Regions from separate parts of the Paenibacillus sp. FSL R5-0527 genome, predicted to be linked through region 2. Evidence: predicted binding sites of a transcription regulator. Region 2 holds the regulator's gene; each other region holds the start of a gene.
What was found. The regulator NrdR, encoded in region 2, represses ribonucleotide reductase genes. The targets are predictions, from matches to a motif close to AACACNATATATNGTGTT.

Region 1 (10,297 bases), 3.6 Mb from region 2:
GGTGGCCGCCGGAGTGAAGGAATACCAGGCCTTCCGTCCCGACCTGATTATTGCCCTAGGCGGAGGTTCTACCATTGACGCGGCCAAAAGCATTCTGCTGTTCGCCCGCACGTTTGCCGGAAATGCGGATGACGGCGGCAAGCCGTTGTTCATCGCCATTCCGACGACAAGCGGCACCGGATCGGAAGTGACCTCCTATTCGGTCATGACGCTCGGCGACACGAAGATTCCGCTCGTCTCACAGGATATCATCCCGGATGTGGCGATCCTGGACGCCGCCTTTCTGAGAACCGTGCCGCCGCAGATTACCGCCGATACCGCCATCGATGCGCTCACGCATGCCATCGAAGCTTATGTATCGAGCGAGCATTCCGATTATACGGATGCGCTCTGCGAGAAGACCGTCGAGCTGATCTTTGATTATCTGCTGCGCGCCTATCGCAGCGGCGACGATCTGGAGGCGCGGGAGCGCCTGCACAATGCCTCCTGTTTGGCAGGCATGGCGTTTACGAACGCGGCGCTGGGCATTACCCACAGCATGGCACATACGCTGGGCGGGCTTTTTCATCTGCCGCATGGACGGGCGAACGCCGTGCTGCTGCCCTACATTATCGAATATAACGCTGACCTGGAGAGCGGCGGTGAGAGCCGGACGGCGGCGCGCTATTGCAAGCTGGCCCATCGCCTGCACCTCCCGGCGGCAACGGTGGCGGAGGGAGTGGCCAGCCTGATTTCGGCGGTGCGGGCGCTGCAGAAGCTGACCGGCACACCGGCGTCGCTGGAAGCGGCCGGCATCGACCGGGACGCTTATGAAGCGCTCCTGCCCGCGCTGATCCAGACGGCGCTGAAGGATAAATGCACCGCGACCAATCCGCGCGAGGTCAATGTTCAGCAACTGGAGCAACTGTTTCGTACAGTGTATTAGCGCTTAGTAAGGCGAGTTTTACCGAAGTCTGTTCAATGAGAGTTTTGCCATAGTGATGATAAGAAGTGATGCTAACAAAACTTGTATACAATGAAGGTTCAAAAAGTCAGGTTTGGAGCACCGAGAAGGTTGGATGAAGCTAGGGACTGAGTAGCGGAGCTACGTTATGGGTACGTGAGCAACGGAAGGCCCGGCTGAATTCAAGATTCGACGCCGGATAAGCTCCCTTGTTACTGCTTCGTGATCGAAAGATGACTTTTTGAACGACCTATAGGAGAGTGAGCCATGAAAAAGACGCTGCTCGGCGAATGCCTCGCGGAGTTCATTGGAACCTTCATCTTTCTGTTTATCGGCCTCGCGGCTGTGGTCTCGCTGGTTGCCGGGGGTTCGGACATCACCTGGGCGGAACTGACGCTAACCTGGGGGTTCGCGGTCATGCTCGGTGTTTATATCGCCGGTCATATCTCGGGTGCGCACCTCAATCCGGCGGTGACGATCAGTCTGGCCGTCTGGAGCGGATTTCGGCGCAGCAAAGTGATTCCTTATATTGCGGCGCAGATCCTCGGCGCATTTGCCGGGGCAGCGACTGTGTATGCGATCTACCGCAATATGATCCTTGCTTATGAGCAGGGGGCGGGGATTGTTCGTAGTACGGCCAGCGGCCGGGCCACGGCCGGTATGTTCAGTACCTTCCCGCAAAGCGGGCTGTCCCTGCTGCAAGCCGGTCTGATCGAACTCATCATTACCGCCGTTCTTATGCTGGTGATCCTGGCCGTAACCGACGGCCGCAATAGCGCCGCACCCCGGGCGGGACTGGCCGCTGTGTCCATCGGGCTGACTGTGGCCGTTCTGGGTATCGGCTTCGGGCACCTCACCGGCTTCGCGATGAACCCGGCGCGTGACCTGGGTCCGCGCTTGTTGCTGCTGCTCTCCGGCTGGGGAACGAACGCCCTCGGTTCGAATCTTTACGGACTGATCGTGCCGGTATTTGGCCCGATTGCGGGCGCACTGGCCGGCGGGGCGGTGTATCATAAGCTGATCGCGCCCTTTTATCCGGCGATGCCGGCCGTGGTGCTGTCAGCGAAGGATCAGGACCAGCCGGCATCCTAACCGGGTGTTTCATGAACAGCTTATCAAGCATTATGAAAGCAAACTGAAGGGGGAAGCTATACGATGACAAAAGTGTATGATATGCCCAAATCAGCACCAGTGACCGGCCGGATCGGCCATCTGATCGACAACCTGATGTCCGGCACGCCGGAGATCGAAGCCGAAAGAGCGGTCCTGATAACGGAATCTTTTAAGCAAACCGAGCACCTTCCGATGATTATCCGCCGCGCCAAAGCGCTGGAGCATATTTTGCGGAACATGACGCTGGTGATCCGGGACAAAGAGCTGATCGTGGGCAATTTGACCGTCAAACCAAGAGGCTGCCAGATCTTTCCCGAATTTTCGAACCGTTGGCTGCTGAGCGAATTCGACACGGTGGCCCGCAGAACGGGCGACGTGTTTACGATCTCGGATGATACGGTCGGCAAGCTGAAGCAATCCTTTGAATATTGGAACGGCCGCACGGTGCAGGAACTGGCAACCTCCTTCATGTCTCCCGAAGCGCTGACGGCGTTGGATGCGGAAGTTTTTACGGTAGGCAATTATTATAATAACGGCGTTGGCCATATTTCTGTGGATTATGGAAAGGTGCTGTCCAAGGGCTTCAAGGGCATCATCGAGGAGGCGCAGCAGGCCAAAGCGGAGGCGGACCGTTCGTTGCCGGATTATATCAAAAAAGAACAGTTTCTGAACGCGGTGATCATCTCGGCGGAAGCGGCCATCCAGTTCGGTAAACGGTTCGCGGAGCTGGCCAAGAATCAGGCCGCAGCCTGCAGCGACGGTGTCCGCCAGCGGGAACTGCTGCAGATTGCCCGCAATTGTGAGCGGGTTCCGGCGAATCCGGCATCCAGCTTCAGCGAAGCGGTACAGTGCTTCTGGTTCGTGCACATGCTGATCCAGGTGGAATCCAACGGGCACTCCGTGTCTCCGATGCGTTTTGACCAATACATGTATCCGTATTACAAACAGGATATCGAGCGCGGTACCCTTCGCCATGAAGAAGCCCAGGAACTGCTGGACTGCCTGTGGGTGAAGCTGAACGAGGTTAACAAAATCCGCGACGAAGCCTCAAGCAAAGCTTTTGGCGGATACCCGATGTTTCAGAATCTGGTGGTCGGCGGTCAGAATGAGGAGGGGCTGGACGCCACCAACGAGCTGTCCTTCGCCTGCTTGGAGGCGACGGCCCATGTGAGGCTGCCGCAGCCTTCCGTCTCGATCCGCGTCTGGAACCGCACGCCGGATGAGCTGCTGCTGAAGGCAGCGGAGGTCAGCCGTCTGGGGCTTGGACTCCCGGCTTATTACAACGATGAGGTCATCATCCCCGCGCTGGTCAGCCGTTCCGTAAGTCTGGCGGATGCGCGCGACTACGGCCTTATCGGCTGCGTCGAGCCGCAAAAGGGCGGAAAAACCGAAGGCTGGCATGACGCCGCATTTTTCAATCTGCCGAAGGTGATGGAGTTTGTCATCGGCAACGGTACCGTCAATGGCAAAAAAGCCGGGATCACCACCGGAGACTTCACCTCCTTCACCTCCCTGGATGAGATTATGGAGGCTTACCGCAAGCAGATGGAACATTTCGTCAATCTATTGGCTCAAGCGGATAACGCGGTGGACTATGCTCATGCGGAAAGAGCGCCGCTGCCGTTCCTGTCCTCCATGGTGTATGACTGCATCGGCAGAGGCAAATCGCTGCAGGAAGGCGGCGCCTTTTATAACTTCACCGGACCGCAGGGCGTAGGTATTGCCAATGTAGCAGATGCCATGTACGCCATCCAGAAGGTGGTTTTCGAAGAGCGCAAAACAACGTTGTCGGAGCTGAAGGCAGCGCTTGAACGCAATTTTGGCCTGGCCCGGCCGGCGGCTGCTACAGCCCCCGCTCCCGTCTCGCCGGATACGTTGACCCAGGAGCATATTGTTGAACTGATCAAAAAGTTCCTCCTGGAAGGCAACCAAATATCGTTAGCCCAGTTGGGCGCGCAAGCGGATGTAAAGGTGGATCTCGGCAACAGCCGGAGCCAGGGCCAAGGCAATGACGCCCGCCTGCGCGAGTGGCTGATCGCCGCGCCGAAATACGGCAACGACATTGAAGAGGTCGATGAATTGGCCCGCCAGGTAGGACTTGTCTACTGCCGTGAAGTGCAGAAGCATGTCAATCCGCGCGGCGGCACCTTCCAGCCCGGACTGTATCCGGCCTCGGCCAATGTGCCGCTGGGAGCCGCTACCGGTGCAACGGCGGACGGACGGCTGGCGGGCGAACCGCTGGCCGATGGCGTATCGCCGGTATCCGGCCGGGATACCAGCGGACCTACGGCTTCGGCCAACTCGGTGGCGAAGTTGGATCATCACATCGCCTCCAACGGTACGCTGTTCAATCAGAAGTTCCATCCGTCCGCGCTGAGCGGGCCGGCGGGACTGGAGAAGCTGGCGGCGTTGGTCAGAGGATTTTTTGACCAGAAGGGAATGCATGTGCAGTTTAATGTGATCAGCCGCGATACACTGCTGGAGGCTCAGCGCAATCCCGAGAAATACAAGAACCTCGTCGTCCGTGTGGCTGGCTATAGCGCCCATTTCACCACACTCGACAAGAAACTGCAGGATGACATTATTAACCGGACGGAGCAGACGATGTAACTATATAGATCAGGAGGCCCACCATGAATGAAGTCATTTGGGAAGCCAGGGGGATGGTCAGCGAAATCCAGCGCTTCTCGCTCCATGACGGTCCAGGTATCCGCACAATCGTATTTCTGAAGGGCTGCCCGCTGCGCTGCAACTGGTGCAGCAATCCCGAAACCCAGGCTCCCGGCAGCCAGTTGATGGTGCAGGAGGACAACTGCGTCAGCTGCGGACGCTGCGCCAATGTCTGTCCAGCGGGGGCCATCAGCTATCAGCCGAAGGTGACGGTTAACCGCCTAAGCTGCGTATCCTGCGGACTTTGCAGCGCCGAATGCGGCAGCGGGGCGCTGACTATGAACGGCAAAGAGATGAGCACCTCTGAGATTGTGTCCATTCTGCGCAAGGACGAGGCTTATTACCGGCGTTCCGGCGGGGGGATTACCCTCTCCGGCGGTGAACCGCTCTATCAGAGCGACTTTGCTCTGAACCTGCTGCGCGCCTGCAAGGATCAAGGCTGGAACACAGCGATTGAAACCACGGCCTTCTGTAATCCGGCCGTGCTGGATAACGTGCTGCCGCTGCTCGATACGGTTTTGCTGGACATCAAGCACGTGGAGAACAGCAAACATTATGAATATGTGCAGCAGTCCAACTCGCTGATTCTGGAGAACGCCCGGCGGATTGCCGGGCAGGGGGCGCAGATGATCATTCGCGTTCCCGTCGTTCCGGGCTTCAACGACACCATCCATGAGATCGCCGCCATCGCCTCGTTCGCCGCGGAACTGCCGGGGGTGCGGGAACTGCATCTGCTGCCTTTTCACCGGCTGGGCGAGAATAAATACACCTATCTGGGTACGGAATACCATATGAAGCATCAGACGCCACCTCCAAGCGACGAGATGGAGAGTCTGCGCCATGTGGCGGAAGGCTATGGCTTGCGCTGCCAAATCGGAGGTTGAATTAAAAAAGAAGTACGTATGAAAGGAAGAGCCGTTTATGAAGGTGCTGGTCATTAACAGCGGCAGCTCGTCCTTGAAATATCAGCTGTTTGATATGAAGGATGAATCGGTGCTTGCGAAGGGAATTATTGAAGAGATTGGAACGGAGCAGGCGATTCATCGTCAGGATAATACACCGTCGCTGCCTCCGCAGACCGATCTGCGGGTCCTGGAGCATAAGGAGGCCATCACCCATATGCTTGCGGCGCTGACGGATCCGGGCAACGGGTGCATCGCCTCGGTGCGGGAAATCGCGGCAGTAGGGCACCGGATTGCCCATGGCGGCGAATTCTTTTCGGATTCGGCACTGGTGGACGATGAGGTGCTGCAGGCGGTGAGGCGCAATATCGAGCTGGCGCCGCTGCACAATCCGGCCAATCAGAAGGGGATCGAAGCGTTCCGCCAGCTGCTGGGCGAGGAGACGCCGATGGTGTGCGTGTTCGATACCGCTTTTCACCAGACGATGCCGCAGGAGAGCTACATGTATCCACTGCCAAGAGTCTTGTATGACCGCCATAAAATCAGAAGATACGGGTTCCACGGAACCTCGCATAAATATGTCAGCTTGCGCCTTGGCGAAATTACCGACCGCCCCCTCCAGGGAACCCGTGTAATCTCCTGCCATATCGGCAACGGAGCCAGCATTACCGCCATTCGGGACGGGAAGTCTGTAGATACCAGTATGGGCATGACCCCGCTGGAAGGTCTGATGATGGGAACCCGCTGCGGCGATATCGACCCGGCGATCATTCCCTTTGTGATGGCCAAAGAGAATCTGGGTCTTGGTGAGATCAACTCGCTGCTGAACAAGCATAGCGGGCTGGCCGGCGTCTCCGGCCAGGGCTCCGATTTGCGCGAGATCATCCGCTGCGCCGATGAAGGCCATGAGGAGGCCAGGCTGGCGCTGAATATGTATGTACAGCGCATTCGCAAATACATCGGCTCCTACTGCGCCGTGCTGAACGGTCTGGATACGCTGATCTTTACCGGCGGGGTCGGCGAGAATTCCGATTATATTCGGGCTAAGGTGTGCGAGAGTCTGACCTATCTGGGGCTGGAGCTGGACCCGGAACTGAACCGGTCCCGCTCGCCCGGCGAGCGCAAGATCAGCACCCCCGCCTCCCGTGTGGCGGTGCATATCATCCCCACCAACGAAGAGCTGATGATTGCGCGCGATACACAGCGGCTCGTCCAACTGCGTGCTGCTTCTGCGGCAGTGCACCGGTCTGTTCCAATGTGATGCGGCCATTGTCAAAAAACCTTGTCATAACGGTTGTTTGCCGGTATGACAAGGTTTTTTGGATACTAGAATTTATAACTTAACTTTCGCAGCAAAAAATCGCAGACAAGCCTTGATGTAGCAGGGTAAAGCAGGGAATCCATTGCCGGAGTTGACGCTGAATCAGAGGCGGACAGTGTCTTCCCGGCTTTTGGGGCTGCTTCGTTGAGGAAGCGTCAACGATGTAGAGGCGTCACGATCCGGCGGGGGCGGTGTATCTACCTTTTGCTCCGTAGCCGTTTCGAACAGTGCCACAAATCGACGGCAGGCGAGGGGTCTGTCTAAAGGGTTCGTGTGTTGGTGTTCGTGTCTTGGTGCCCCTGCCTGGCTGGCTGCCTTTGCACGATTATCCCCTTCGTTCAGGAGCAGGGAGCAGGGGGGGCTAGAGCAAGGGTTCCAAAAAAAAGAGAGAAAAAAAACAAAAAAGATGAGGAAAAAATGAGGCGGTTCAGGTGAGATTTTCGGCTTGATAAGAGAACGTACGTTTGGTATAATGAAGTAAATGGAACCTATGTTCGTATATTCTTGATTCGGGGGGCGAGCGAATATGGAAGTCAATACGGGAACGGAACTTCAACCATTCAGCAGCCGTTTTAACAGCGAGCAGGACTGCATGGAGGCGCTGATCGCGATGAAGTGGCCAAACGGCTTTGTCTGCCCGCGCTGCGCTCACACCCGGTGCAGCCGTTTGACCTCCCGGCATATCCCCTTGTTCGAGTGCGGAAAGTGTAAGCATCAAACATCGCCTTTGGTCGGTACGATTTTTGAAGGAACGCATCTCCCCTTGCTCAAGTGGTTCAAGGCCCTGGATTTGTTCCTGCTTGAGGACGGCATCTCGGCGCTGCGGCTGAGCAAGGTGATCCGGGTCACCTACAAGACCGCGTGGTCGATACTGCAAAAAATACGTCATGCCGTGGGGGAGTTCGATGCCCGGGAGCTGCTCTCCGGAGATGTGAAGGTGAACAGCGATCAGTATGGGCGTAATCCGTCCCGGTGTCAGGTTTCGCATCCGTACGCCTCGGCGGTCGTAGTCGGCTGCACGGTCACGGAGTCGGGCGAGCCGGAGCAGGTCAAAATCCGCCTGGTGCCGCATAAGCGGGGAAGCGAAAAGAGGGCAAACCGTCACGATCTAACCGCGTTCATCAATGAGCATGTGGATGTCCGTACATCGGCGGTGCAGTCCTTCCCTCAGGCTTTTCGGCTGTATGCGCCCTTGCGGAAAGTGGTGAGAGAGGCGTGGGAATCGCTGAAGAGTACGTATGGAGCCTTAGGACTAAAACATCTACAGGCGTACCTGAACGAGTACACCGGACGCCGCTGGCTGCACCTACCCGGAGGACTGCCCGGAGCGGAAGAAACGATGCGGCAGAAGTTGCTGCAAATGTGTGTGGCGATTCCGGCGATCCCTTACCGCCGGCTGATCGCGCGCCAACCGAACCAGCCCCTTGCGGCTGCGGCCTGATCGAGAGCTGGAAACGGTGGGGGGAGTTTGATGCAGATCAACTTAATGGGTCCTTGATCTCCTGCCTTGATCTCTTGTCCGGTCTATTTCACCTACCCTAAACCTGATTTCTTCTCCTAAGCCGTCTAAATTATCTCGAACCTATCTGCTTCTCCGCCAAATATTTTTTTCTCCCGAGCTCGTCTTTCTCTCTGCTACCTGATCAAACGGGATAATCGTGCAAAGTCCCCGGACAGCTTGTGTTGATCTGCCGCCCCTCCCCTCTACTTCCCTATCCTCAAGCTTTCAACGTCCTTCCGTGTTTCTTGCCGCGATCGGTTTTCGACTTGACTGGCAAGCAAGGATTATAAGGTTGAGTCAGACACCTCTTCTGTCCGCCTATCTTAATTCCTTGAACACCTTCAGCTCAAGGGCTCAAGCTGATTTTTGCTCTGCGAAAGTTGAGTTGTAGATTTTGCGGCGGGGCAAAGGACGATGCCCAGGTAGAGCGGGGAAGAGAAGAGGAATCTGGAGTTTAAGGGACACCAGAGCCGTTATTTGCGGAAAAACGAAGGTTAGCAGAATGTAAACACGAGGGACGGACACAGCTGCCCTTATTTACCTCAAATCGGCCCAGATGAACACGTTTAGAGCGAACATTTTTCCGGAACCGTTTACCTGCCCGCAACCCGCAATCTATCTTTTTTGATAGAAAAATTTTTTAAAAATTTTTATCAACAACTTGTCCCCCGTCGGGCCCTGGTATGATGCGGGATTGCATCGATTTTCCACATTATCCACAGGGGATTCGGGTGCGGTTTGGGACGTTTACCAGGTTGACAACACAATATATAGGTATTAAATTAAACAAGTACACCAATATGTTGTTGTGAAGCGAATTTTGGTGTTTATCTCATTATATCAAATACTTACCGGGTAATAGAAGAAAAGTGGGGGAGTAACAATGCTGATTGCCTATGATTCCAAAACCGGAAACGTGAAACGGTTCATCCAGAAGCTCGATTTGCCCGCCGTGCAAATTGACGAGAATATGACGCTGGAGGAGCCGTTTGTGCTGATTACATATACGACGGGGTTTGGACAGGTGCCGGCAAAGGTCTCCGCTTTTCTCGAGCATAACCATCAGCGGCTGCTCGGTGTAGCGGCCAGCGGAAACCGCAACTGGGGCGAGCGTTTTGCCCTGAGCGCCGATTTGATCGCCCAGCGCTACCATGTTCCCGTGGTGGCCAAATTCGAGCTGTCGGGCACGAAACAGGATGCGGAAAGATTTAAGCAGGAGGTGAGCCGGGTTGCGGCATATTGAACTGAACAACATGTTGATGAAGCGGGACGAGAGCGGGTTCTTCCAACTGGAGAAGGACCGGGAAGCCGTCGCCGAATTTATGCAAGAAGTCGAACGCAAAAGCGTGACCTTTTCGAGTACGACCGATAAAGTGCGGTACATGATCGAAAACGATTATTACGAGAACGTGTACGAGAAGTATACGGAAGCCGAGGTCGAATGCGTATATGCCATTACCCACGGCTATCATTTTGAGTTTCCGTCTTATATGGCGGCGTCGAAGTTTTATACCGACTACGCGCTGAAGACGAACGATAAGTCCAAGTATCTGGAGCATTATCCGGACCGGGTAGCGGCGGTGGCGCTGCACCTCGGCCGCGGCAACGCGGAGACCGCCAGCCTGCTGGCCCGTTCCATGATGGAGCAGCGGCTGCAGCCGGCGACGCCGACGTTCCTGAACGCGGGCAAAAGCCGGCGCGGCGAGATGGTGTCCTGCTTCCTGCTGGAAATGGACGACTCGCTAAACTCGATCAACTACGTGCTGAACACCTGCATGCAGCTGTCCAAAATCGGCGGCGGCGTAGCGGTAAACCTGTCGAAGCTGCGCGGACGCGGCGAGCCGATC
Region 2 (10,297 bases):
GCCGAAGCGCCTGCGGCGATTTCGGGAGCGTCCGGAGCCAGCCCTTCGGAATTGATCTTCCAGATGTGGACGGCCAGCGTCTCCGCCGGGCGAAACGGGTTCAGCGGCGACGTCGGACTGAGCGGATTCCAGTTCCCGAAATCGAGTCTCGGGCTGCTCATGCCGGCCGTAAACAGCAGCGCCGCCGCTTCGCCAAACACGCGGCCCGCGGCCAGAATTGTCCCGGTCAAGATCACCGGCATCGCGATCGGCAGCATAATCGAACTGATCGTTTTCCATTTGGACAAGCCCAGTGCCAGGCTCGCTTCCTTCTGCGCCTGCGGCACGCTGGCCATGCCCTGTTCGGTAATCCGCACCATCAGCGGCAGGTTGAACACGGTTAACGCCAGCGCCCCGGAGAACAGGGAGAAGCCGAAGCCAAACACATTAACGATCACGAGCAGACCGAACAAGCCGACGACAATCGACGGAAAAGAGGACAGCACCTCAACGATCAGCCGGATAAAAGACGTCAGTTTGCCCGGTTTCGCATATTCGCTCATATAGATGCCCGCCCCGAGTCCAAGCGGAATCGTGATAATCAGCGTCAGAACAAGCAGGAACAAGGAATTGAACAATTGCGGACCGATCCCCCCGCCCGCCTTGATCGTTTCCGGCGGAGAGGTCAGAAAATCAAAGCTGATGTGCCCGAGCCCGCGGACCAAAATAAATCCGAGCAGCCCGGCCATGATCAGCACAATAACGCCTGCCAGCGTAACAATAACGGCCGTGGCGATTTTATCTGCGGTTTTTGCACTCATCGTTTTGCTCTCCTTTCCAGCCCACGCACGATAAAGACGAAGACGAAGGTCATCAGCATCAAAATCAAGGCAAGCGTCCACAGCACGTTGTTCTGTGTCGTTCCCATGGCCGTATTGCCCATGCTGAGCGTGATGACGCTGGTCAGCGTGGAGGTGGATTCAAACAGCGAGCGCGGAATGTGCGGCGCGTTCCCGATGACCATCTGTACGGCGAGCGCTTCCCCGAAGGCCCGGGCCATCCCCAGCACGACCCCGGTGAGCAGCGACGGCATCGTCGTCGGCAGGACGGTCCGCCACAACGTTTGCCACCGCGTGGCCCCAAGTGCATAAGAACCTTCTTTCAATCCGGGAGGTAGAGCGGTGATCGCATCCGTGGCGATGGACGTAATCGTCGGCAAAATCATTATCGACAATACCGTCGCCCCCGCAAAAATGCCAAGGCCCTGTCCGGGAAAAATATCCCGGTAAAACGGAACGATTACGCTCAGGCCGACAAAACCGTAAACGACCGAAGGAATCCCGGCCAACAGCTCGATTACCGGCAGCAGAAATTTTTTGCCGAATTTAGGCATAATTTCGACCATGAACAGGGCTGCGCAGATGCTAAGCGGCGCCGCGATGATGGCTGCCAGGATCGAAGTGCTGAACGATCCCAAAATGAATGGGAGCGCTCCGAACACCGGAGGAACTCCGTCCGGTCTCCACTCGGTGCTTCCGAAAATTTGGCCGATCGAAATCCCGTCCTGAAAAAAGGTGCTTAAACCTCTGGTTGAGACAAAATACACCATCGAAAATATCGTCACAACCAGCAGCACGATGCAAAATGACGTAAATATTTTACCGGTCCATTCCTCTATAATGTGCGGCTGTACTTTTTTGTTTCCGCCGGATTGAGCCATGAAACCTCTCCCTTTACACAGCACAGAAAGAGGCAGAAATGTCCGCCTCTTCTCTCTGCCGATATGATGTTATCGAATATAGTGTTGTTTATTTGGTAATGTTGCCGTCCACATCGCGTTTAACTTGCATTTTGCTGATCGGGATATAGCCGAGTTCCTCAACATCGCCGTTATCGCCTTGTACTTCAGGGGAAACCATAAAGTCCAGGAACGCCTTAACGACTTCGTTCGGCTCGCCCTTCGTGTACATATGCTCGTAAGCCCATACCGGATAAGTGCCGTTAGCCACATTGTCCACCGTTGCTTCCACGCCTTCGTATTTCACAGCTTTTACGGTTTCATCCAGGTAGGAAAGCGCAAGATAACCGATGGCTCCCGGCGTTTCGCCGACAAGCTTCTTAACCGTACCGGAGGAATCCTCTTGGATCGAACCTTGCAGATCTTCCGTCTTCGTGCCAAGCGCGTATTTCTCAAAGGTTGCGCGCGTACCGGAGCTCGAAGGACGGTTTACGATTTGAATCTTTTGATCCGGGCCGCCCAGGTCTTTCCAGTTCGTTACTTTACCCGTAAAAATTTGCACCAGTTGATCTTTCGTAAGGTTGTCGACCGTTACATCCGGATTCACTACAGCGGCCATAGCGACAACCGCTACTTGGTGGTCAACCAGTTCGGAAGCTTGAGCGGCTTCCAGCTTCTCTTCAGCGAACACGTCGGAGTTGCCGATGTCAGCCTGTCCGCCGGAAACTTGCGTCAGCCCCGTGCCGCTGCCTCCGCCTTGAACCTGAATGGATACGTTCGGATTTTGCTCCATGAATTTTTTCGAAACTTGATCTACCAGCGGTTGAAGCGCCGAGGAACCTACTGACAGGACCGAACCGGACAAATCCGAAGTCGCCTTGTTCCCGCCATTGTTTGCCGCTGCCTCGCTCGTCGCACCTCCATTACCGCCTTCAGCACCCGAGGTGTTAGTTTTCGCGTTGCCGCCCTGACCGCAAGCAGCCAAAGTCAAGCTTAATACCAAAGTCAAAACCATAAGCATACTCTTTTTCATTGTCTCAGGTTTCCCCCTTATTTGTTTTACAACCTGATTATAGGCGGCGAAGATCAATCCCGTGTTTTCGTAATGTAAACTTTGTGTAAAATGAACCTGGCGGTTACCCCTTAATTTCGACAATGGCAAACAAAAATAAACACTCCCTTAATTGAATACAGGGAGTGTTTATTCAAATCCGGCTATTCGAGTTCTCTCGTATTTTTGGACAACAGCCCGGTCAGTTCCTTCATAAACATATTGATATCTTTAAACTGGCGGTACACCGAAGCAAAACGGACGTAAGCTACTTCGTCCACGGGGTATAGCTGCTCCATCACCAATTCGCCGATCTCGCGGCTTTCCACTTCGGCATTGGCCGAATGGCGCATGGACCGCTCCACCTCGGACACGATGCTTTCCAGCCGCTCCACGGAAACGGGGCGTTTCTCGCAAGCCCGGATCAGCCCGCGCAGCATTTTCTCGCGGCTGAACTCCTCGCGGCTTCCATCCTTCTTGATGACGATCAGCGGCATTTCTTCCACCATTTCAAAGGTCGTAAAGCGCCGGCTGCATTTCTCGCATTCCCGCCGGCGGCGGATCGACCTGTTTTCGTTGGCCGGCCTCGAATCCAGCACCTTTGTCCCCAAATAATCGCAATACGGACATTTCAACGCAAGTTCCCTCCTTTCCAAAAAATGCAATTTACATTAATGCCAATAAATAACTTCAAAAAAAAGTAATGAAGTTGATAGTCCCGGCACATAATACTGTTACCAACCACAAGGAGGTGAACATCATGGCACAAAATAATAACTCTTCGAACGACCTGGTGGTTAGACAAGCTTCCGGAGCATTGGATCAACTGAAATATGAAATCGCTCAGGAACTTGGCATCTCTTTCCCACAAGACGGATATGCTGGTAACCTGACTTCTTACGAAAACGGTTCGATCGGTGGTTTCATTACGAAACGCTTGGTTACCATCGCTGAGCAACAGCTGGCTGGCCAAGCTGGCCAAACCGGCCAATTCAGATAAGCCGATCACTCCGAAGCATTGACAGGCGAATTGACGCCCGTCAGTGCTTCTTTATTATATACGAGCGATCAAAACTCGTCGTAAATGTCGGAATACTGTTTATAGTAATGCGTTACCCGCTGCACATAATGGCGGGTTTCGCCAAATGGAATGTTTTTGGACGTTTCCAGTCGGCCGTCCCATTTCCCGCTTTTGATCCAGTTTTTGACATTGGTCGGCCCGGCGTTGTAAGCGGCGATCATCGCAATCGCATTCCCGTCAAACTGCTCCGACAGCGACTTTAAATACCAAGTCCCGATTTCGATGTTGGTCCCGATCTCATTTTGCACCTGATCGAGCGACGTATCGGGCAAGCCCGCCTTCGCAATGACCCAATTCGCGGTGTCCGGCATGATTTGCATAACCCCTAAAGCTCCCTTTTTGGACTGGGCTCCGGACTTGTAATTGGTTTCCACTTTTATAATGGCCGCCACGATAAACGGATCGATGCCGTTGTTTTTCGCGTGATAACGAATTTCTTCTTTATAATAAATCGGATAAAACAACGAGAGCCAAGCGGAATTAAAAAAGATCAGAACAATAAACCCCAGGAATAACAAAAGCAGCACTCTTTTTTTGCGCAGCCACCTCATAGCATTCCCTGATCCCGCCAAAACTCGTCAATCTGACGTTCCGTCTCATCCAGTCCACGGCTGTTGTCAATCAAGATATCCGCCCTTTCTTTTTTTAGTTCGATATCCATTTGCGCATTCAGCCTGCGTTCCGCCTCATTCCGGCTTAGGCCGTCCCGCTCCATCAATCTGGCCAGCTGCAGATCCCGCGGCACGTAGACTACCATAATCCGTTCGTACAACCGCTCCAGTCCCGATTCGTACAGCAGCGGGATATCCGCGACGACAAGGCGGCGGGGAGCTGCGGCTTCAAGCGCGTCCAGGCGCTGTTTCATTTCGGCGCGAATCGCCGGATGCGTCAGGTTTTCCAGCGCTTTTCGCCGCTCGGGGTCCGCGAACACGATTTCGCCCAGCTTTTTGCGGTCGAGCGTCCCGTCCGGGTGCAGCACGGTTTGTCCGAAGCGCTTCGCTACCGCGGCCAGTACCGGATGCCCGGGCTCCATGATTTCCCTGGCGATGACGTCCGCGTCGATCAGGGCGGCTCCCCTCTGAACCAGCATGCGGGATACCGTGCTTTTGCCGGTGGCGATGCCGCCGGTCAGGCCGATGTTCATCCTTTCAACACCTCACTGTTTTCGCTTACGCGGGAAGCGGGCCGTTCGGGTTTAACTTTGCTTTGCTCGCGGCCGGGGCGGTATGGCTTTTGGCATTTGGGGCAAAAATGGGTTCCCCGGCCGCCAACGACCGTTTTTTCCACCGGATGCCCGCATTCGAGACAAGCCTCGCCGGTTCGTCCGTAGATGCGCAAGGCATGCTGGAACATGCCCATCTCCCCTTGACCGTTCACATACGATTTAATCGAGGAGCCGCCGGCGTTCACCGCTTCGTTCAGCGTGGCCACAATCGCCTCGTGCAAACGGTCAAGCTTAAGGCCGCTAAGCTTGTCCGCCGGATGCTCCGGATGGATGCCGGCCCGGAACAAGGCTTCATCCACATAAATATTCCCCAAACCGACAACATATTCCTGGTTCAGCAGCGCGGGTTTGATTTTCGTCTTCCGCCGCGACATCAGCTGCCGGAACACCTCCGGCGTAAAGGAAGGGTCCAGCGGTTCCAGTCCCAGTTTGGCCAAAGGCTGGTTCGTAAATTCCTCCCCCGGCGGAAACAAATGCATCGTGCCGAACTGCCTTACATCCTTATACCTCAGCTCCGTGCCGTCCGTAAATTTGAAAATCACGTGCGTGTGCTTTTCGACAGGCTCACCCTCGCCATACAATCCGTATCTGCCTTCCATACGCAAATGGGAAACGAGCACAAGCCCGTCCATCACGATCCGCAAAAACTTGCCCCTGCGGCCGATTTCCACGATTTTATGGCCGGCAAGCTCCGTCTCAAACCGCTGTATATCGTCCGGCCGCTGGATGATTCGCGGCAGGGACACCTTGACGGAGCGGATCGTTTTCCCCACGATCAATTCGGTCAGCGTTCTTCTGACCGTTTCCACTTCCGGCAATTCCGGCATACCAAGTCACCTCTTAACTCGTTCTACTTCGCTTCGTACCAGTTGACCCCGCTGCTGACCTCCGCCTTCAGCGGCACGGACAGCTTGATCGCGTTCTCCATCGTTTCCGGCACGAGCTTCTTCATGATGTCCAGCTCCTCCGGAGGAACTTCGAATACCAATTCGTCATGCACCTGCAGCAGCATCCGGCTCTTCAGGCCGTGCTCGTACAGGGCTTTGTCCATTTTCACCATCGCCAGCTTGATGATATCCGCCGCCGTTCCCTGGATTGGCGTATTCATCGCGGTGCGTTCGGCGAACGAACGCAAATTGAAGTTCGACGCGTTGATTTCCGGCAAATAACGCCGCCGTTCCAGCAAAGTTTTAACGTAACCGTCGCGTTTGGCGTCTTTGACGATGTCGTCCATATACCGGCGAACGCCCTGGAACGCGTCAAAATATTGCTCGATAAAGCGGGCCGCTTCCTTCCGCGTAATGTTCAGGTTCTGGGATAATCCGTAATCGCTGATCCCGTACACGATGCCGAAGTTGACCGCCTTCGCCGAACGGCGCATATTGGCGTCCACCTCGTCCGGCCCGACGCCAAAGACGTCCATCGCCGTCTTTGTGTGGATGTCCATATCGTGCAGGAAGGCCTCCTGCAGTCCCTTGTCGCCGGAAATATGGGCCAGGACGCGAAGCTCGATCTGGGAGTAGTCGGCGGCGAGAATAAACCACCCTTCCTCCGAAGGAACGAACACTTTGCGGATTTTGCGGCCTTCTTCCAGGCGGATCGGAATATTTTGCAGGTTCGGATATTGGCTGCTTAAGCGTCCGGTGGCGGCGACCGTCTGCCGGAAATACGTGTGCACCTTGCCCGTCCGCGGCATGATTTCCTTCAGCAACCCTTCCACATAGGTGGACTGCAGCTTGGCCAGCTGGCGGTATTCCAGAATAAACTGAACGATCTCGTGATATGGCGCCAGCTTCTCCAGCACCTCCGCGTCGGTGGAATAACCTGTTTTGGTCTTTTTGATGACCGGCAGCCCCAGTTTATCGAACAGAATTTCTCCTAATTGTTTAGGTGAATTCAGGTTGAATTCCTGCCCGGCGATTTCATAAATTCGCGCCACCAGCTTGTTGATCTGCGCTTCGAACTCGACTCCGAGCTCTTTCAGATCTTCCCGGTTGACGGCTACGCCCTGCTTCTCCATATCGGCGAGAATCCGCGACAGCGGCATCTCCAGGTCGTAGAACAGCCCGTGCATCTCGTATTTCTCCAGATCGGCGCGCTGGAGCGGAACGATGCGCAGCAGGGCGTCCCCTTTGCGGGCCAAATGCCGGCCGAGCGTCTCGGGATCGGGCACCTTGAATTTCGCGCCTTTGCCGTATACGTCTTCATCCGCAGGCATGTGCGGAAGCCCGTATTTTGCGGCCAGCCCGCTGATCGTCTGATCGTTTTCCGTCGGATCGAGCAAGTAAGCGGCAAGCTGGACGTCATGCTCGGCCCCGGCAAAAGCGATCCCCTGCCAAAACAAGGCGAGGTCGGCGCGGTGCAAATCGTACCCCCGTTTGGGTGCGTTTTCGTCCGCCAGCCAGGACAGCACGTCCGCCGCTTCCTCCCGCTTCAACAATTCAAAGGGCAGGAAGAAATGCCGCTTCGGCGTCGACAGCAGCAGTCCCATCAGCGTGGCATGGTGCGGATTATCCCCGTAAGATTCGATGATGATCCCTTCGACTTCCGCAAGCTGCGCGGATACTTCCGGCAAGGTGTCGGCGTCCACCATCGTCACGCTGACGTCCTCCGCCGCCTGCGCCGCATCCCCATCCGCCGCGGCGTTCCCGCCCGCTCCCGCGGTAAAGGACAAGCGCTCCAGCAAAGATTTGAATTCCAGCTTGCGCAGCATCGGCACCGCTTTGTCCTCTTCGATGCCGGAGAACTTCATATCCTCCCAGGACCGCTCCACCGGCACCTCGCGGAAAATCGTCGCCAGCTGCTTGCTCAGCCGCGCATCCTCGGCATGGTTCACGAGATTTTCCTTCATTTTGCCCTTGAGCTCATCGGTATGGGCCAAGACTTCCTCCACGGAGCCGAATTGATGCAGCAGCTTCAGCGCCGTCTTCTCCCCGATGCCCGGCACGCCCGGGATATTGTCGGACGCATCGCCCATCAGCCCCTTCAGGTCGATGATCTGCAGCGGCTTAAGCCCATAGCGCTCCTCGATTTCCTTCGGCCCGTAAGGCTCCACTTCGCTAACGCCCTTGCGCGTTAGCGCCACCTTGACCCGGTCCGTGACCACCTGCAGCATGTCCTTGTCGCCGGTGACGACAAGCACTTCGCGGCCCGAATCCTCGGCCTGCTTGCTGATCGTGCCGATGATGTCGTCGGCTTCGTACCCGGGGATTTCAAACCAGGAGATGCCGAAGCTTTCCAGCAGATCCCGCATCAGCGGGAACTGTTCCGACAGCTCCGGAGGCGTCTTGTCGCGCCCGCCTTTATACTCCTGGTAGCCTTCGTGGCGAAACGTCGTTTTGCCCGCATCAAACGCCACAAGTATATGGGTCGGCTGCTCCTCCTGAATGAGCCGGAGCAGCATATTGGTAAAACCGTAAACGGCATTCGTATGCAGCCCGCCGGAGTTCGTCAGCGGCGGCATCGCAAAAAATGCCCGGTAAATAATGCTGTTGCCATCTATAAGGATCAATTTATCCATACGACACCTCGTCCCGAGTGTTTTGTTCCTGTTACCTATGATAACACAGCGCGCCCCCGGTTAACACCGCGATGCCCCGCAAATAGCGCAAAAACGATAAAACCGGCAGCGGCCTGCATCTTATGCAAGCAACTGCCGGTTGAACAACCGGTATATAACGTGTTCTTGGTAGAATCTTACTGATTCAGGTCCGGGCGGTGGCCGGTGACGAGATACACCGCGCTTTCCCCGATGTTCGTGGCATGGTCGGCAATCCGCTCGATATACCGCCCGACCAAGGTAAGCAGCATCGCCTGCTGCAGGGAATCCGGATTTTCGATCATGAACGTATACAGCTCCTGAATCATCTGGCTGTACAGATGATCGACCTCGTCGTCGTCCTTGGCCATCTTATAGGCCAGATCCGTATTTTCGTCCAAGTAAGACTGCAGCGACTCCCGCAGCATCAGAATGACCAGGTCCGACATTTTCGGGATATCGATCAGCGGTTTGATCAGCTTCTGGCCTTCCAGGCGCATCGTCACCTTCGCGATATCGACAGCCAAATCGCCCATCCGTTCAAGATCGCTGGAAATTCTGAACGCGACGATAATCCGCCGCAGGTCCTTGGCCACCGGCTGCTGCGTCACAATCAGCCGCGAGCCGATTTCCATCACCTGCTCTTCCATCTGGTTCAGCTCGATATCGCGCTCGACGATTTGTTTGGCTTTCTGCGAATCCATGGTCCGCAGGGCTTCGATAGCTTCCGCAAGCCCTTGTTCGACATGCTCGCCCATCTGCCCGAGCAATTGCCGTAGTTCCTCCAGGTTCTGATCGAATTCTTTTCTTTGAATCATTCAGCAGCAGCCTCCTTGTTATCCGAAACGACCGGAAATATAATCTTCTGTGCGCGAATCCTGCGGGGTGGAAAACAGCTTCTGCGTATCGTCGGCCTCTACGATTTCCCCGTTCAGGAAAAAGACGGTCCGGCCGGAAATTCGCGCCGCCTGGTGCATGTTATGCGTGACCATCACGATCGTATACCTGTCTTTGAGCTGCTGGACCAACTCTTCGATTTTCAAAGTGGAAATCGGGTCCAGCGCCGAAGTCGCTTCGTCCATCAGCAGAATGTCAGGCTGCACCGCGATCGCCCGCGCAATGCAAAGCCGCTGCTGCTGCCCGCCCGACAGGCTGAGCGCCGAGCGCTTGAGGAAATCCTTCACCTCGTCCCAAAGAACGGCCTGGCGCAGGCTTTGCTCCACAATTTCGTCGAGGGCGGCCTTGTTTTTGATCCCGTGCAGGCGAGGACCGTAAGCCACGTTATCGTAAATCGATTTCGGGAACGGGTTGGGCTGTTGAAACACCATCCCCACCCGTTTTCGCAGCTCCTCCACTTCCACCTCATCGCCGTAGATATCGTCCCCCGCGATTTCCACGGAACCTTCAATCCGCGTGCCGGGAATCATGTCGTTCATCCGGTTCAACGTGCGCAGCAGCGTCGACTTGCCGCAGCCGGACGGTCCGATGAAGGCGGTAATCGTTCGCTCGGGGATATCCAAAGAAACGTCCTTTAACGCATGAAATTGCTCATAGTATAAGTTTAAATGCTGAATCCGGATCGCGATTTCCATGTCAAATCTCCTTAGTTAAAATAGCGCACACTTATAAACTCGAAGCACGCACCCGCGTCAAAACGAAAGTCCGTGCTAGAAGCAGCCTTGGCT
Region 3 (10,297 bases), 1.5 Mb from region 2:
TACAGCTTCTCTCTCACGGATTGGAGCTTCTGCTCGGACGAACTCGCTTTGTCGCGGCGGTCGTCGATCTTGATCGAAGTCGACACCCGGCCGGCGCCCGACTGGAACGGCGCTTCATGAATCGCCCGGATCGCCGCAAATACGTCGTCCAGCGATCCTTCAATGATCGTGCTCATCGACGTCAGCGTGAACTTAACGCCTTCCTGCTTCTCCAATACCCGCTGCAGCTCGGCCACGTAGGAGCTTAGGCTGGTGCTGCCCGTACCAATCGGAATAACCGTTACTTCCGCAATCGCCATTTCCGTTCCCCTCACTTTACTGTATTTATTCCTATATTATTTTATCAATTCCCCGCCGGTAAATACAAACAAAAAGGAGCTCAAAAATATAAGAACAAAAAATGTCGTTATTCCGGCGAGATTCGTCAATTTGAGAAAATAAAGGAAATTTATGTCGCTATTTTCTCGGACCGTAACAAAATACCGGAAATCTGGACCGTTCATAGGAAAATAAGAACAAAAAATTCCGCTAATGGGGATGAACATGCTCAGCCCCGGATAATAAGTACATAAAGTTCCGCTATTTTGAAGGCCGGCGGTTGGCTGTTCCAGTAATCGGTGGTTGGCCGACGGTCGACCAGTAGGTTGGCCGTTCCAGTAACCGGTGGTTGGCCGACGAACGGTCAGCCGTTCCAGTAACCGGTGGTTGGCCGACGAACGGTCAGCCGTTCCAGCAACCGGCAGTCGGCCGACGAACGGTTCGCCGTTCCAATAACCGGCTGTCAAGCCCCGATTTCTAGGTTGAGCCACCAAAAAAATCAAAAAATTTTTTTCGTTCCCCGCTCCGCGCATCACCTGCGGGCTCCGGCGGTTTTGTCCCGGCTTCCGGCTTGTCCATGTGATGCAAGTCACACTTTCAACACAATATATTGTGCTAATCTTGTTTCAGCGAAACAAAATATAGTGTGAAACACTAAAACCTGCGAGGAACAGGCAGGATGTCCGTATGCAGCTTTTACATATGCCTTATTGGATCGACAGCCGTTGTAGTTGTAGAAGAGTCTTCACTAGGCAGCGCATTCGGGCATGTTCAACCTGGGCAGGTTGGAGATGCCTTTTTACTTAGCGTTAAATAAATTAGCTTTTGGGGAGGAGCATTTAGATATGGCATTGCTAAACCAAACCTTCACCGGCCGGGATACCATGCTGGATGAAGTCATTCAAATGGGCGAGGAAATCATTCAAAGCCGCAACCTGGAGGTGCTGCGCGAGAACGCGAATTTGAACGGCGAAAGCTTCTCGGGGAAAATGAGCAAATTCGGCAGCGAGTACGCCAGATGGTATGCGACGCATTTCATCCTGCCCAAACGGGTGGTGCAGGCGATTCAAGACAATATCGTCTACGTGCATGATCTTGATCAATATGCGATCGGAACGACGAACTGCATTTTCATTCCGTTCGAAAAGCTGCTGCGCGAAGGGTTCAACACCGGCAACGGCAGCGTCAGACCGCCGAATTCGATCATGACCGCGATGGCGCTGGTGGCGATCATTTTCCAATCCCAGCAAAATTCCCAGTACGGCGGCGTATCGGCCAACAAGCTGGATTTCGACCTCGCTCCCTACGTGGCCAAATCGTTCGAGAAATATTTCCGCAAAGGCCTGGAATATTTCGAAGAAGGCGCCCAGGGCGCCGAATTGGCCGGGAACGGAGACATCTCGATGAGCCGCAGCGACCTGCAGGAGCGTTGTCCGAAATCGTTTAAATTTGCGCTGAAGGAAACCGAAACCGAAACGCTGCAGGCGGCCGAAAGCCTGATCCACAACCTCAACACGATGTCGAGCCGGGCCGGCGGGCAAATCCCGTTCACCAGCATCAACTACGGTACCTGCACATCGCCTGAAGGGCAAATGGTGATCAACTCCCTGCTGACGGCCACGATGCGGGGGCTGGGCAGCGGGGAAACGCCGATTTTCCCGATCCAGATTTTCAAATGCAAACAAGGCGTCAACCAGAACCCGGACGAACCGAACTACGGACTGTTCCTGAAAGCGGTGGAATGCTCGGCCAAGCGGCTGTATCCGAACTTCGCCAATCTGGACGCCCCACTCAACCTGATGCATTACGATCCGAGCGATCCGGACACGGAATTCGCCACGATGGGCTGCCGCACCCGGGTGCTGGCCGACCGGTTCGGCCGGAACCATCTTTCCGGCAAAGGCAACCTGTCGTTCAACACGCTGAACTTGGTCAAGCTGGGCCTCGAGCACGGCATTGCGCTGGGACGGCGGACAGAGGCGGACGAGCGCGGTTTCTACCGCGAGCTTACGCATTACATGGACATCGCCCTGGAAGGGCTGCTGCATCGGTTTAAAATTCAAGCGGCCCAAAAAGCCAAGGCATCCGACTTTATGATGCGCGAAGGCGTGTGGGAAGGCGGCGAACAGCTTGGACCGGAGGACCCTGTCGGCGATTTGCTCAAGCACGGCAGCTTGTCGATCGGGTTCATCGGGCTGGCGGAATGCATGAAGGCGATGTACGGTAAGCACCACGGAGAGGATGAAGCGGTCTATCAAAAAGCGTACGAAATCATCGCCTACATGCGCGATTACTGTGACCGCCAAAGCGAAATTCACAACCTGAACATCACGTTGTTCGCCACCCCGGCGGAAGGCTTGTCCGGAAAGTTCACGAAACGCGACCGCGCGGTTTACGGTCCGATTCCCGGCGTGGCGGACAGAGAGTACTACACCAATTCGTTCCACATCCCGGTGTATTACAACATCAGCGCGGCAAAAAAAATCGAGCTGGAAGCCAAGTTCCACGGGCTTTGCAACGCGGGAGCCATTTCGTACATCGAACTTAACGGCAATGCCCGGAACAATCAGGCCGCTTTTCTGAAAATCGTTCAATACGCCCTGCAGCAGCAAGTCAGCTATTTCAGCATCAACCATCCGATCGACCGCTGCTCGGCCTGCGGCTACGAAGGCATCATCGGGGCGACCTGCCCTTCCTGCGGCAGCCATGAGAACGATGTGCACATCCGCCGCCTGCGCCGGGTCACCGGGTATCTGACGGGGGATTACCAAACGCGGTTCAACGCCGCCAAACAAGCGGAAGTCCGCGACCGGGTCAAACACGACGCATGAATATTTGCGGCTACTACCCGGAATCCATCAATGAAGGCGAAGGCCTGCGGGCCGCAATCTTCATCAGCGGCTGCCGCCATTACTGCAAGGGCTGCTTCAGCCCGGAGACGTGGAATTTCAATTACGGCGAGCCGTTTACGCCAGAGCGGGAAGCGGAAATCATTCATGACATTAAAAATAACCCCCTGCTGAGCGGTCTAACGATTCTCGGCGGAGACCCCTTTTTCTCCGCCGCCGAGGTCAGCGGGTTTATCGACCGGCTTGTGGCGGAAACCGGGCCGATTTCGATTTGGATTTACAGCGGGTATACGTATGAGGAATTGACAGAGCATCCCTGTTCCCCCGAATATGAGCTGCTGCGGCGCTGCGAGGTGCTGGTGGACGGGCGTTTCGTCCAAGAGCTTCGCGACCCTGCCCTGCTCTATTGCGGCAGCTCGAACCAACGGCTGATCGATATCCGGCGAAGCCTGGACAGCGGACAAGCGGTTCTTTGGGAGCCAAGCCTCCCGTTCATGCGATAAATATGATCCTCGAAGAGCGCAGATGGCTGCGCTCTTTTTTTTTCGGACGCCTCCCCAAGCGCTTGTTAATCTTCAGTTTAAAAAGTGGGATATAATAGAATAATGTCGACTTGCAAAGCAATCCGTTCGGGAAGGAAGTTTGATACATGGATTTGTTGATTACGGTTATTTTACTGCTTATCTGTCTGGTCGTTTCCAACATCATCAGCCACTACATTCCGTTTATCCCCACCGCGCTCACCCAAATCGTGTTTGGCATCGCCATCGCGCTGGCGTTCAACGGGATTCATCTGGAGATCGAAACGGAATGGTTTTTGCTGTTGTTCGTAGCCCCGCTGCTGTACAACGACGGAAGGCACTTCCCCCGCGAAGAGCTGTGGAAAATGAAGGGGCCCATTTTCGGCAACGCCATCGTCCTCGTTCTGCTGACCACAATCGGCGGCGGTTATTTCATCCACGCGATCATTCCGGAAATCCCGCTCGTTGCCGCCTTCGCGCTGGCCGCGATTCTGTCGCCGACCGACCCCGTTGCCGTAAACGGGATCGCCAAGCGGATTCATATTCCGGACAAAGTGCTGAATCTCGTCCGCGGGGAGTCGCTGATCAACGACGCTTCCGGTCTGGTTGCCTTCAACTATGCGGTCGCGGCGGTTGTGACCGGCTATTTTTCGCTAAAGGAAGCCGTTTACGACTTTACATACATGTTTATCCTCGGCGCCGTTTTGGGCCTCGTGCTCAGCCTGGCCATGACCTGGCTGCGGTTTTCGCTGCGCAAACAGGGCATTCAGGACGCCACCCTGCATTCGCTGCTGCAGATTCTGACTCCGTTTCTTATTTTTATCGTCACCGAAAACCTCCTGCACGCTTCCGGCGTCATTGCGGTTGTCATGGGCGGCATCGTCCATTCCCTGCTGCGGGAACGAACGGAAACGCTGCTCGCCGAGGAGCAGGTCTTGACGGAGAATATATGGCAAACCGTGCTGTTCATCCTGAACGGGGTCGTCTTCCTGCTGCTGGGGCTGATCATCCCCTCGTCCATGCGCGCCACGGTGGAAAACCCCAACATCGGCAATACGCTGGCGATCGGCTACGTTTTGGCCATCGGGGTTGCCATATTGGCGATTCGTTTTGTCTGGTCTTATTTCTTCTCGCTGTACGATTACAAGGTCTCCAAGTCGCAGGAAACCCCCAAGCCTTCCGTTAAAAACAGCCTTCTGGTCAGCCTGACGGGCGTTCGCGGTGCCGTTACGATGGCCGGGGTGTTGTCCATTCCGTACGTGGTCGCCAGCGGACAGGCTTTTCCCGAACGGTCGCTCATCCTGTTTTTGGCTGCGGGCGTGATTTTGTTCACCCTGATCGCGGCTACCCTCTTGCTGCCGCTGTTCAGCAAAGGGGCGGTCGAGGGCGAAGAAACGGACGAGTACATCGATATGGCCGAAGCCCGCAGCCGGCTGCTGCGGGTCGCGCTGCAGAAGATCAAGGCCGAAATGAACGATTACAATAAAACCGCCGCCTATCAATTAATGGACGAATACAAAATGCTGTTCCGCCCCATGTATCTTCAGCAGGACGCCCACAGGCTGGAGCGGTCGGAAGCTTTGGGGAGAATGACCGAAATCCAGCTTGGGGCGTTAAAAGCCGAACGGAATTACATTCACGAAACGATGCAAAGCGGCGGAATGAGCAAAGAGATGTTCGAAACTTTCGAGAAGGCGCTGGACCTTCGCGAAGAAGGGCTCTGCAGAACCGCCCGCGCCCGGATTTCGTTCCTTATCGGCAGCGCCGTCCGCGACTGGCGGCGGGCCACCCGCAAATACCGGCAGTTCGCCAGGCTTCACCCCGGCCAGAAAATCCAGGTTGAGGCGCTGCAAGCGGCGCTTGAGTACTTGAAGGGCCTAACCCGGGAAAACGAACAGGACCCCGCCCTGCAAAGAGTGATTCTCCAGTACAAGCGGGTCATCGCCCAATTGACCGGTCCAGGGCCGCAATTCAGCGAACAGATGGAAGCGCAAAAAGAAGAACTGCGGATCCAGGTGATGGATGCCGAACGCGCGGAAATCCACAACATGTACGAAGCCGGCAGCATCAATTGGGAACAGGCCAGGGAGCTCAGAAGAATGGTCAACCAGGTCGAAAGCGTCACGCTGATCGAACACGCGGAATAACAAGAATGGCAAACAAAGGGGCGTTCCGGTTGGCCTTACCAACCTTTGGAGCGGCCCTTTTTTTCGGCGCAAGGAACCTTTTCTCCCGCTGGTTCGTCAAGTAAACAAGATAAATTACGGAAGGAAGTGTACCTGCAAATGTCGCAATGGGCTGTAAAAATCATGCTGTCACTGTCGGTAACCGCGATGTTGGCGGGAGCTTTATTAACGGGGTGCGCCGATAAAAAGGGGGCTGCCGGCCCGGGACCCGGGCCAACCGGTACGGAGCAAAACGCGCCGGGGCAGGGACAAGCAAACAACGCTAACGGAAGCGAAAACGCCGGCGGAAGCGGTGGCGGAAATGGTGGCGGAAGCGATGGCGGAAATGGCGCTGCGGCGGCATCCGGCTCCGAACAAAACCGCATCCTTGAACAGTTTGAGCGTCTGCAAGCCGGCCAATCCGAGGCCAAGGACTATCTGGCCTTTTTCGATGAGCATTTGGCTGCCCTGCCCCAGGACGACGCCGACCGGCTGATGCAGAAACTGCTCGCTTTTTACGGGGAAGACCTGCTCAAAACGCAGGATAAATTTGCCGAAGAAGCCGTCCTCCAGGCGCTCGGCGAACTCGGCTGGCCCATTTTGGACGAACAGCTGAAGCAGATCAAAGACGCTGCCGTCCGCCAAACCGTCCTGGGCGCCCTGGCCGGCGGCTACAAGCTGGAAACGGCCGAAGGCATGGTGTTTCCCGTGGTCGACTACGGAGCGCTTAAAAAATACAATCCGGCGCTAAGCGAAAAAATGCAGGACTTTATCGCGCTGCTCGCCCTGGATTCGGACGCCAAAATGGCCAGCGACGGCGGGCTCGTCATCACTTGGGATGAATTGGCCAAGCGGGCCGCCGCCGCCGAACAATATTTTACCCGGTATGCAGGTACGCCTGAGGCCGAGCAAGCTAAAAAGCTGTTTTATACCCGCTATCTGACCACCTATCTTTACGGGCTGGACAATACGCCGATTTTCGATTTCGACACCTTCAAGTTAACCGACGAAGTCAAAGCCAGTTACGAACACACGGTCAAAACGTACCCGGGCACAAAAACGGCCGCAGCCGTGCAAGGCTTTCTGAACGTGCTGAAAAGTACGGATTGGCAGGTGTTCACCAAAGAAAAAGGCATGCAAACCGATATCCCCGCGGTAAAACAATACCGCGACCGCGTTCTCGCCGGAGATGCGGATTAAGCCTTAAATCCCGCAGGTGCTGCGTTTGCCGTTCAAAGCGGAAACCCGCAGCTTTGCCCATGGCAGCGGCTGCCCTTCCGGATGGCTTATGTGCACCGTCCGGCTTTCCCCGGGAAGCAGGTCAAAGTAGTTGTCGCTATAGCGGACGCGGCCCAGCGGCAGCTCCAGCTTCACGAACCGCGCGGCCCCCGGCCCCGCCGCGGTTACCGTCACCGTTTGCGCCGCCTCGTCCACCCGCACGTCCAGCCGCGTTCCCGGCAGGCGCAAATCCTTCGGGTCGCGCAAGTAGTAGCGGTTCGCCGGGGCGGCAAAACCGGAGGCGGTCAGCACCGCCGCGACCTCTTCCGGCGCGGCTCCGCGCAAGGCGGCCGCTTCCTCCAGCGCGCCGATCCGCACCGCGGATTGCGGCGGAATGTCCGCCGCAAAAGCGGCCCGGTTCAAGGCGCCCCCGCCGCTCAAGGCGTGCACCGTCAGCTCCACCGTCCCCCGCAGCGGCTCCAGCGTGTCATTGACCACCCACACCTTCAGCGGTTCGCCCGGCTCATGCTCCAGCGAAAGCAGCACGGGGCTATAGAACGTTTTGGCATAGTAAAAAGAAGCCTTCGGCAGCAGTTCGTAATCGATCATGGACCAACTCGTGCCCGGCCAACTGTCGTTCAGCTGCCAGACGAGCGCGCCGCTATTGCGATGCCGGTTCCGCCGGAAATGTTCAATCCCGTACTTTAGCCCCTCGGCCTGCGTCAGCATTGAAAAATCCATGTATTCCTCAATATCGCGGGGAATCCCGGTATAGCCCTCCATCAGCAAAATGCCTTTGCGGTGGTTCGTATCCTTGTTGCGGTAAGCCATCTCCGCGCTCCCCCAGACAAACTGGCCGGCAGGGATGTTTTTTTCCAGCGTGTAGCGGTTCGCTGAGGCGTGCATGCCGAATTCGCTGCTGAACAAGGCGAAATCCCGCTTATAATTTTTGAACGTTACGCCCTCGACGCTGTAATCGAGCCGCGGCTTCTCCCCCTGCATCCGCGGATACACCGAACCGTGCCACACCTGCCAGTTATGGCGGTCTCCGGTGTGCGGATCGTTGGCGTCGTAGCCGCCGCCTGCCCCGTAAGGCGAAGAAGGCCAATACGGGCGGGCCGGGTCCAGCTCAGCCAGCACCTCCGGAATCAGCTCATGATAAATGCGCTCCCCGAAAAAGGGCCCGGTTATGTCCCCGGCGGCGCTTTTCATGTCGTACAGCCAGTCGATTTCATTGTTGCCGCACCAGAGCGCGAGGGACGCGCGGTTGCGCAATCTTTTGACGTTATCGATGACTTCGTGCCGCACGTTGTCCATAAAGTCCTGGTTGAAATCGGGGAACAACGCGTTGGCGAAGGCAAAATCCTGCCACACCAGCACGCCCTGCCGGTCGCATTCGTCATAAAAGACATCTTTTTCGTAAATGCCCCCCGCCCAGACGCGCAGCATGTTCATATTTCCTTCTACCGCTAGATCGATCAGCCCGCGATAGGTGGACTCCGAAATCGAGCCGATCAGGTTGTCGGCCGGAATCCAGTTGGCGCCTTTGGCATAAACCTTAACCCCGTTAAGGATAAAAGCAAACGCGTTGCCGCCTTCGCTGTTCCGCAGAGCAAGCTCCAGCGTGCGGATGCCGAACGGCTGTATGCAGCGGTCAACCTCCTCGCCTTCGGCGCGCAGCACGACCTCCAGCGTGTACAAGTACGGCTCGCCCAAATCGTGCGTCCACCACAGCCGGGGAGCGCGGACCCGCAGCTCGGTCTCGGCCCGTCCAAAAGCTCTGCCGGCCCCATGGGTGTGGGCGGTTCCGCTGCCGGTCCCGCCGCTGTTAGCACCGGCGCTTCCCAGGCTGCTCTCGCCCCCGCTATCACCGGCGCATCTCAAGCCGCCGTCGCTGCTGCCTGCACTGCTGCCGGCACTGCTTGTGTTGCCTGCCCCGCCATCGCCGCCTGTGCTGCTTACGCCACTACCGCCGTCATCACCTTCACCAACGAAACTGCCTGCGCCTTCGGCAGCGCCGCCTTGTCCCGCCCGGCGGTCCCCAAGGACCGCCAGGACGGCGCATGCCGCCTCCAGCCCAGCGGCATCCAGCAAGCGGACCACAGCCTCGGCCCGTGTCCCCTTCCGGAAAGCCTCGGCCTCCGCGCTAATATGAAGCACCGCTTCCCCGGCCTCCACGGACCGCGTGCAGGCGTACACGCTGGTCAGCTTGGCCAGCTTGCGGCGCGTGAGGTGCACCTTGCCCCAGATGCCCGCGGTCACGATTCTCGGCCCCCAGTCCCAGCCGAAATTCATTGCCGCCTTGCGGATCCAGGGCCGTTCTTTTGTATAGGAGGACCATTCGAACTGTTCCTTGTCCTGGTGATGCAGATACAGCGGATCGAACCTGACGGCCAGCACGTTCCAGCCCTCGCGCACAATCCGTGTCACGTCGAAAACATACTCCCGGAACATGTTGGCCGTCCTGCCGATTTCATGCCCGTTGACGTAAACCGCCGCAAACGTATCCAGCCCCTCGAACTTAAGCTCGATTCGCTCCCCTTGCTCCGGCGCGGCGTCCAATGTAAACGGTGTGCGGTACCACCATTCCTTGTGCTCGATCCAACGGCATTTGGCATCGTTATGCCCGAAATACGGAGGATCGATGATGCTCCGTTCCAGCAGCGCCGAATGCACGTCCCCCGGCACGGCGGCGTCGATCCAAAAGCGGTCGTCCAACCCCGGCGCCGCCAGTTCATGGGCAGGCTTTTCCCCTACTTCAAAATGCTGCAGTTTCCAAGGACCCGACAATTCCATGCTGCTTCCCTACTTCCCGAAAAAATTTGGTTTATGCCTCCCCATACAGCAAACCGCCGCCCAGCGCCTCCTCGCGGAACTCGCTGGGCGTTTTTCCCGTGTGCTTTCTGAACAGACGGCTGAAATATTTCACGTCCTCATATCCGGTCATCGCAGCGATTTCGCTCACCTTGGCCGGGGTTACCGCCAGCAGATTCATCGCCCGGCGCATCCGCATCCCGGTGACGAAGTCGCCGAAGGTGCTCCCGGTTTCCTTTTTGAACAGCTCGCTGAGATGGCCGGGGTGAAGGTGCACGTACGCGGCCACGCGCTGCAGGCTGAGCGCCTCCGCCGGGCAGGACGCCATATACGCTTTGGCCCGTTGAACGTGGGACATTTGACTGCCGCCGAGCGACGTATGATACATATTCATAATGCCGAGCAGATGCCG

Region 1: a site for NrdR is predicted at 9,211-9,228, ahead of nrdI (class Ib ribonucleoside-diphosphate reductase assembly flavoprotein NrdI). Genes of this name have one in related genera too.
Region 3: a site for NrdR is predicted at 918-935, ahead of NYE69_RS06665 (anaerobic ribonucleoside triphosphate reductase). Genes of this name have one in related genera too.

Annotation. Positions count from the first base shown of each region.
Region 1 is NZ_JBBOYI010000001.1:6,622,649-6,632,945, reverse strand. Features, by position in the region: gene NYE69_RS29795 (1-propanol dehydrogenase PduQ) at 1-925, shown strand, start outside; gene NYE69_RS29790 (MIP/aquaporin family protein) at 1,211-2,035, shown strand; gene NYE69_RS29785 (glycyl radical protein) at 2,099-4,666, shown strand; gene NYE69_RS29780 (glycyl-radical enzyme activating protein) at 4,690-5,610, shown strand; gene NYE69_RS29775 (acetate/propionate family kinase) at 5,648-6,889, shown strand; gene NYE69_RS29770 (IS1595 family transposase) at 7,476-8,390, shown strand; gene nrdI (class Ib ribonucleoside-diphosphate reductase assembly flavoprotein NrdI) at 9,334-9,693, shown strand; gene nrdE (class 1b ribonucleoside-diphosphate reductase subunit alpha) at 9,680-10,297, shown strand, end outside.
Region 2 is NZ_JBBOYI010000001.1:3,071,729-3,082,025, reverse strand. Features, by position in the region: gene pstA (phosphate ABC transporter permease PstA) at 1-800, opposite strand, end outside; gene pstC (phosphate ABC transporter permease subunit PstC) at 797-1,699, opposite strand; gene NYE69_RS13620 (phosphate ABC transporter substrate-binding protein) at 1,788-2,750, opposite strand; gene nrdR (transcriptional regulator NrdR) at 2,933-3,403, opposite strand; gene NYE69_RS13610 (alpha/beta-type small acid-soluble spore protein) at 3,529-3,768, shown strand; gene NYE69_RS13605 (lytic transglycosylase domain-containing protein) at 3,837-4,400, opposite strand; gene coaE (dephospho-CoA kinase) at 4,397-4,993, opposite strand; gene mutM (DNA-formamidopyrimidine glycosylase) at 4,990-5,901, opposite strand; gene polA (DNA polymerase I) at 5,925-8,594, opposite strand; gene phoU (phosphate signaling complex protein PhoU) at 8,771-9,430, opposite strand; gene pstB (phosphate ABC transporter ATP-binding protein PstB) at 9,449-10,204, opposite strand.
Region 3 is NZ_JBBOYI010000001.1:1,521,977-1,532,273, reverse strand. Features, by position in the region: gene NYE69_RS06675 (MTH1187 family thiamine-binding protein) at 1-299, opposite strand, end outside; gene NYE69_RS06670 (hypothetical protein) at 336-854, opposite strand; gene NYE69_RS06665 (anaerobic ribonucleoside triphosphate reductase) at 1,164-3,149, shown strand; gene nrdG (anaerobic ribonucleoside-triphosphate reductase activating protein) at 3,146-3,670, shown strand; gene NYE69_RS06655 (Na+/H+ antiporter) at 3,817-5,835, shown strand; gene NYE69_RS06650 (hypothetical protein) at 5,974-7,053, shown strand; gene NYE69_RS06645 (beta-mannosidase) at 7,057-9,867, opposite strand; gene NYE69_RS06640 (helix-turn-helix domain-containing protein) at 9,899-10,297, opposite strand, start outside.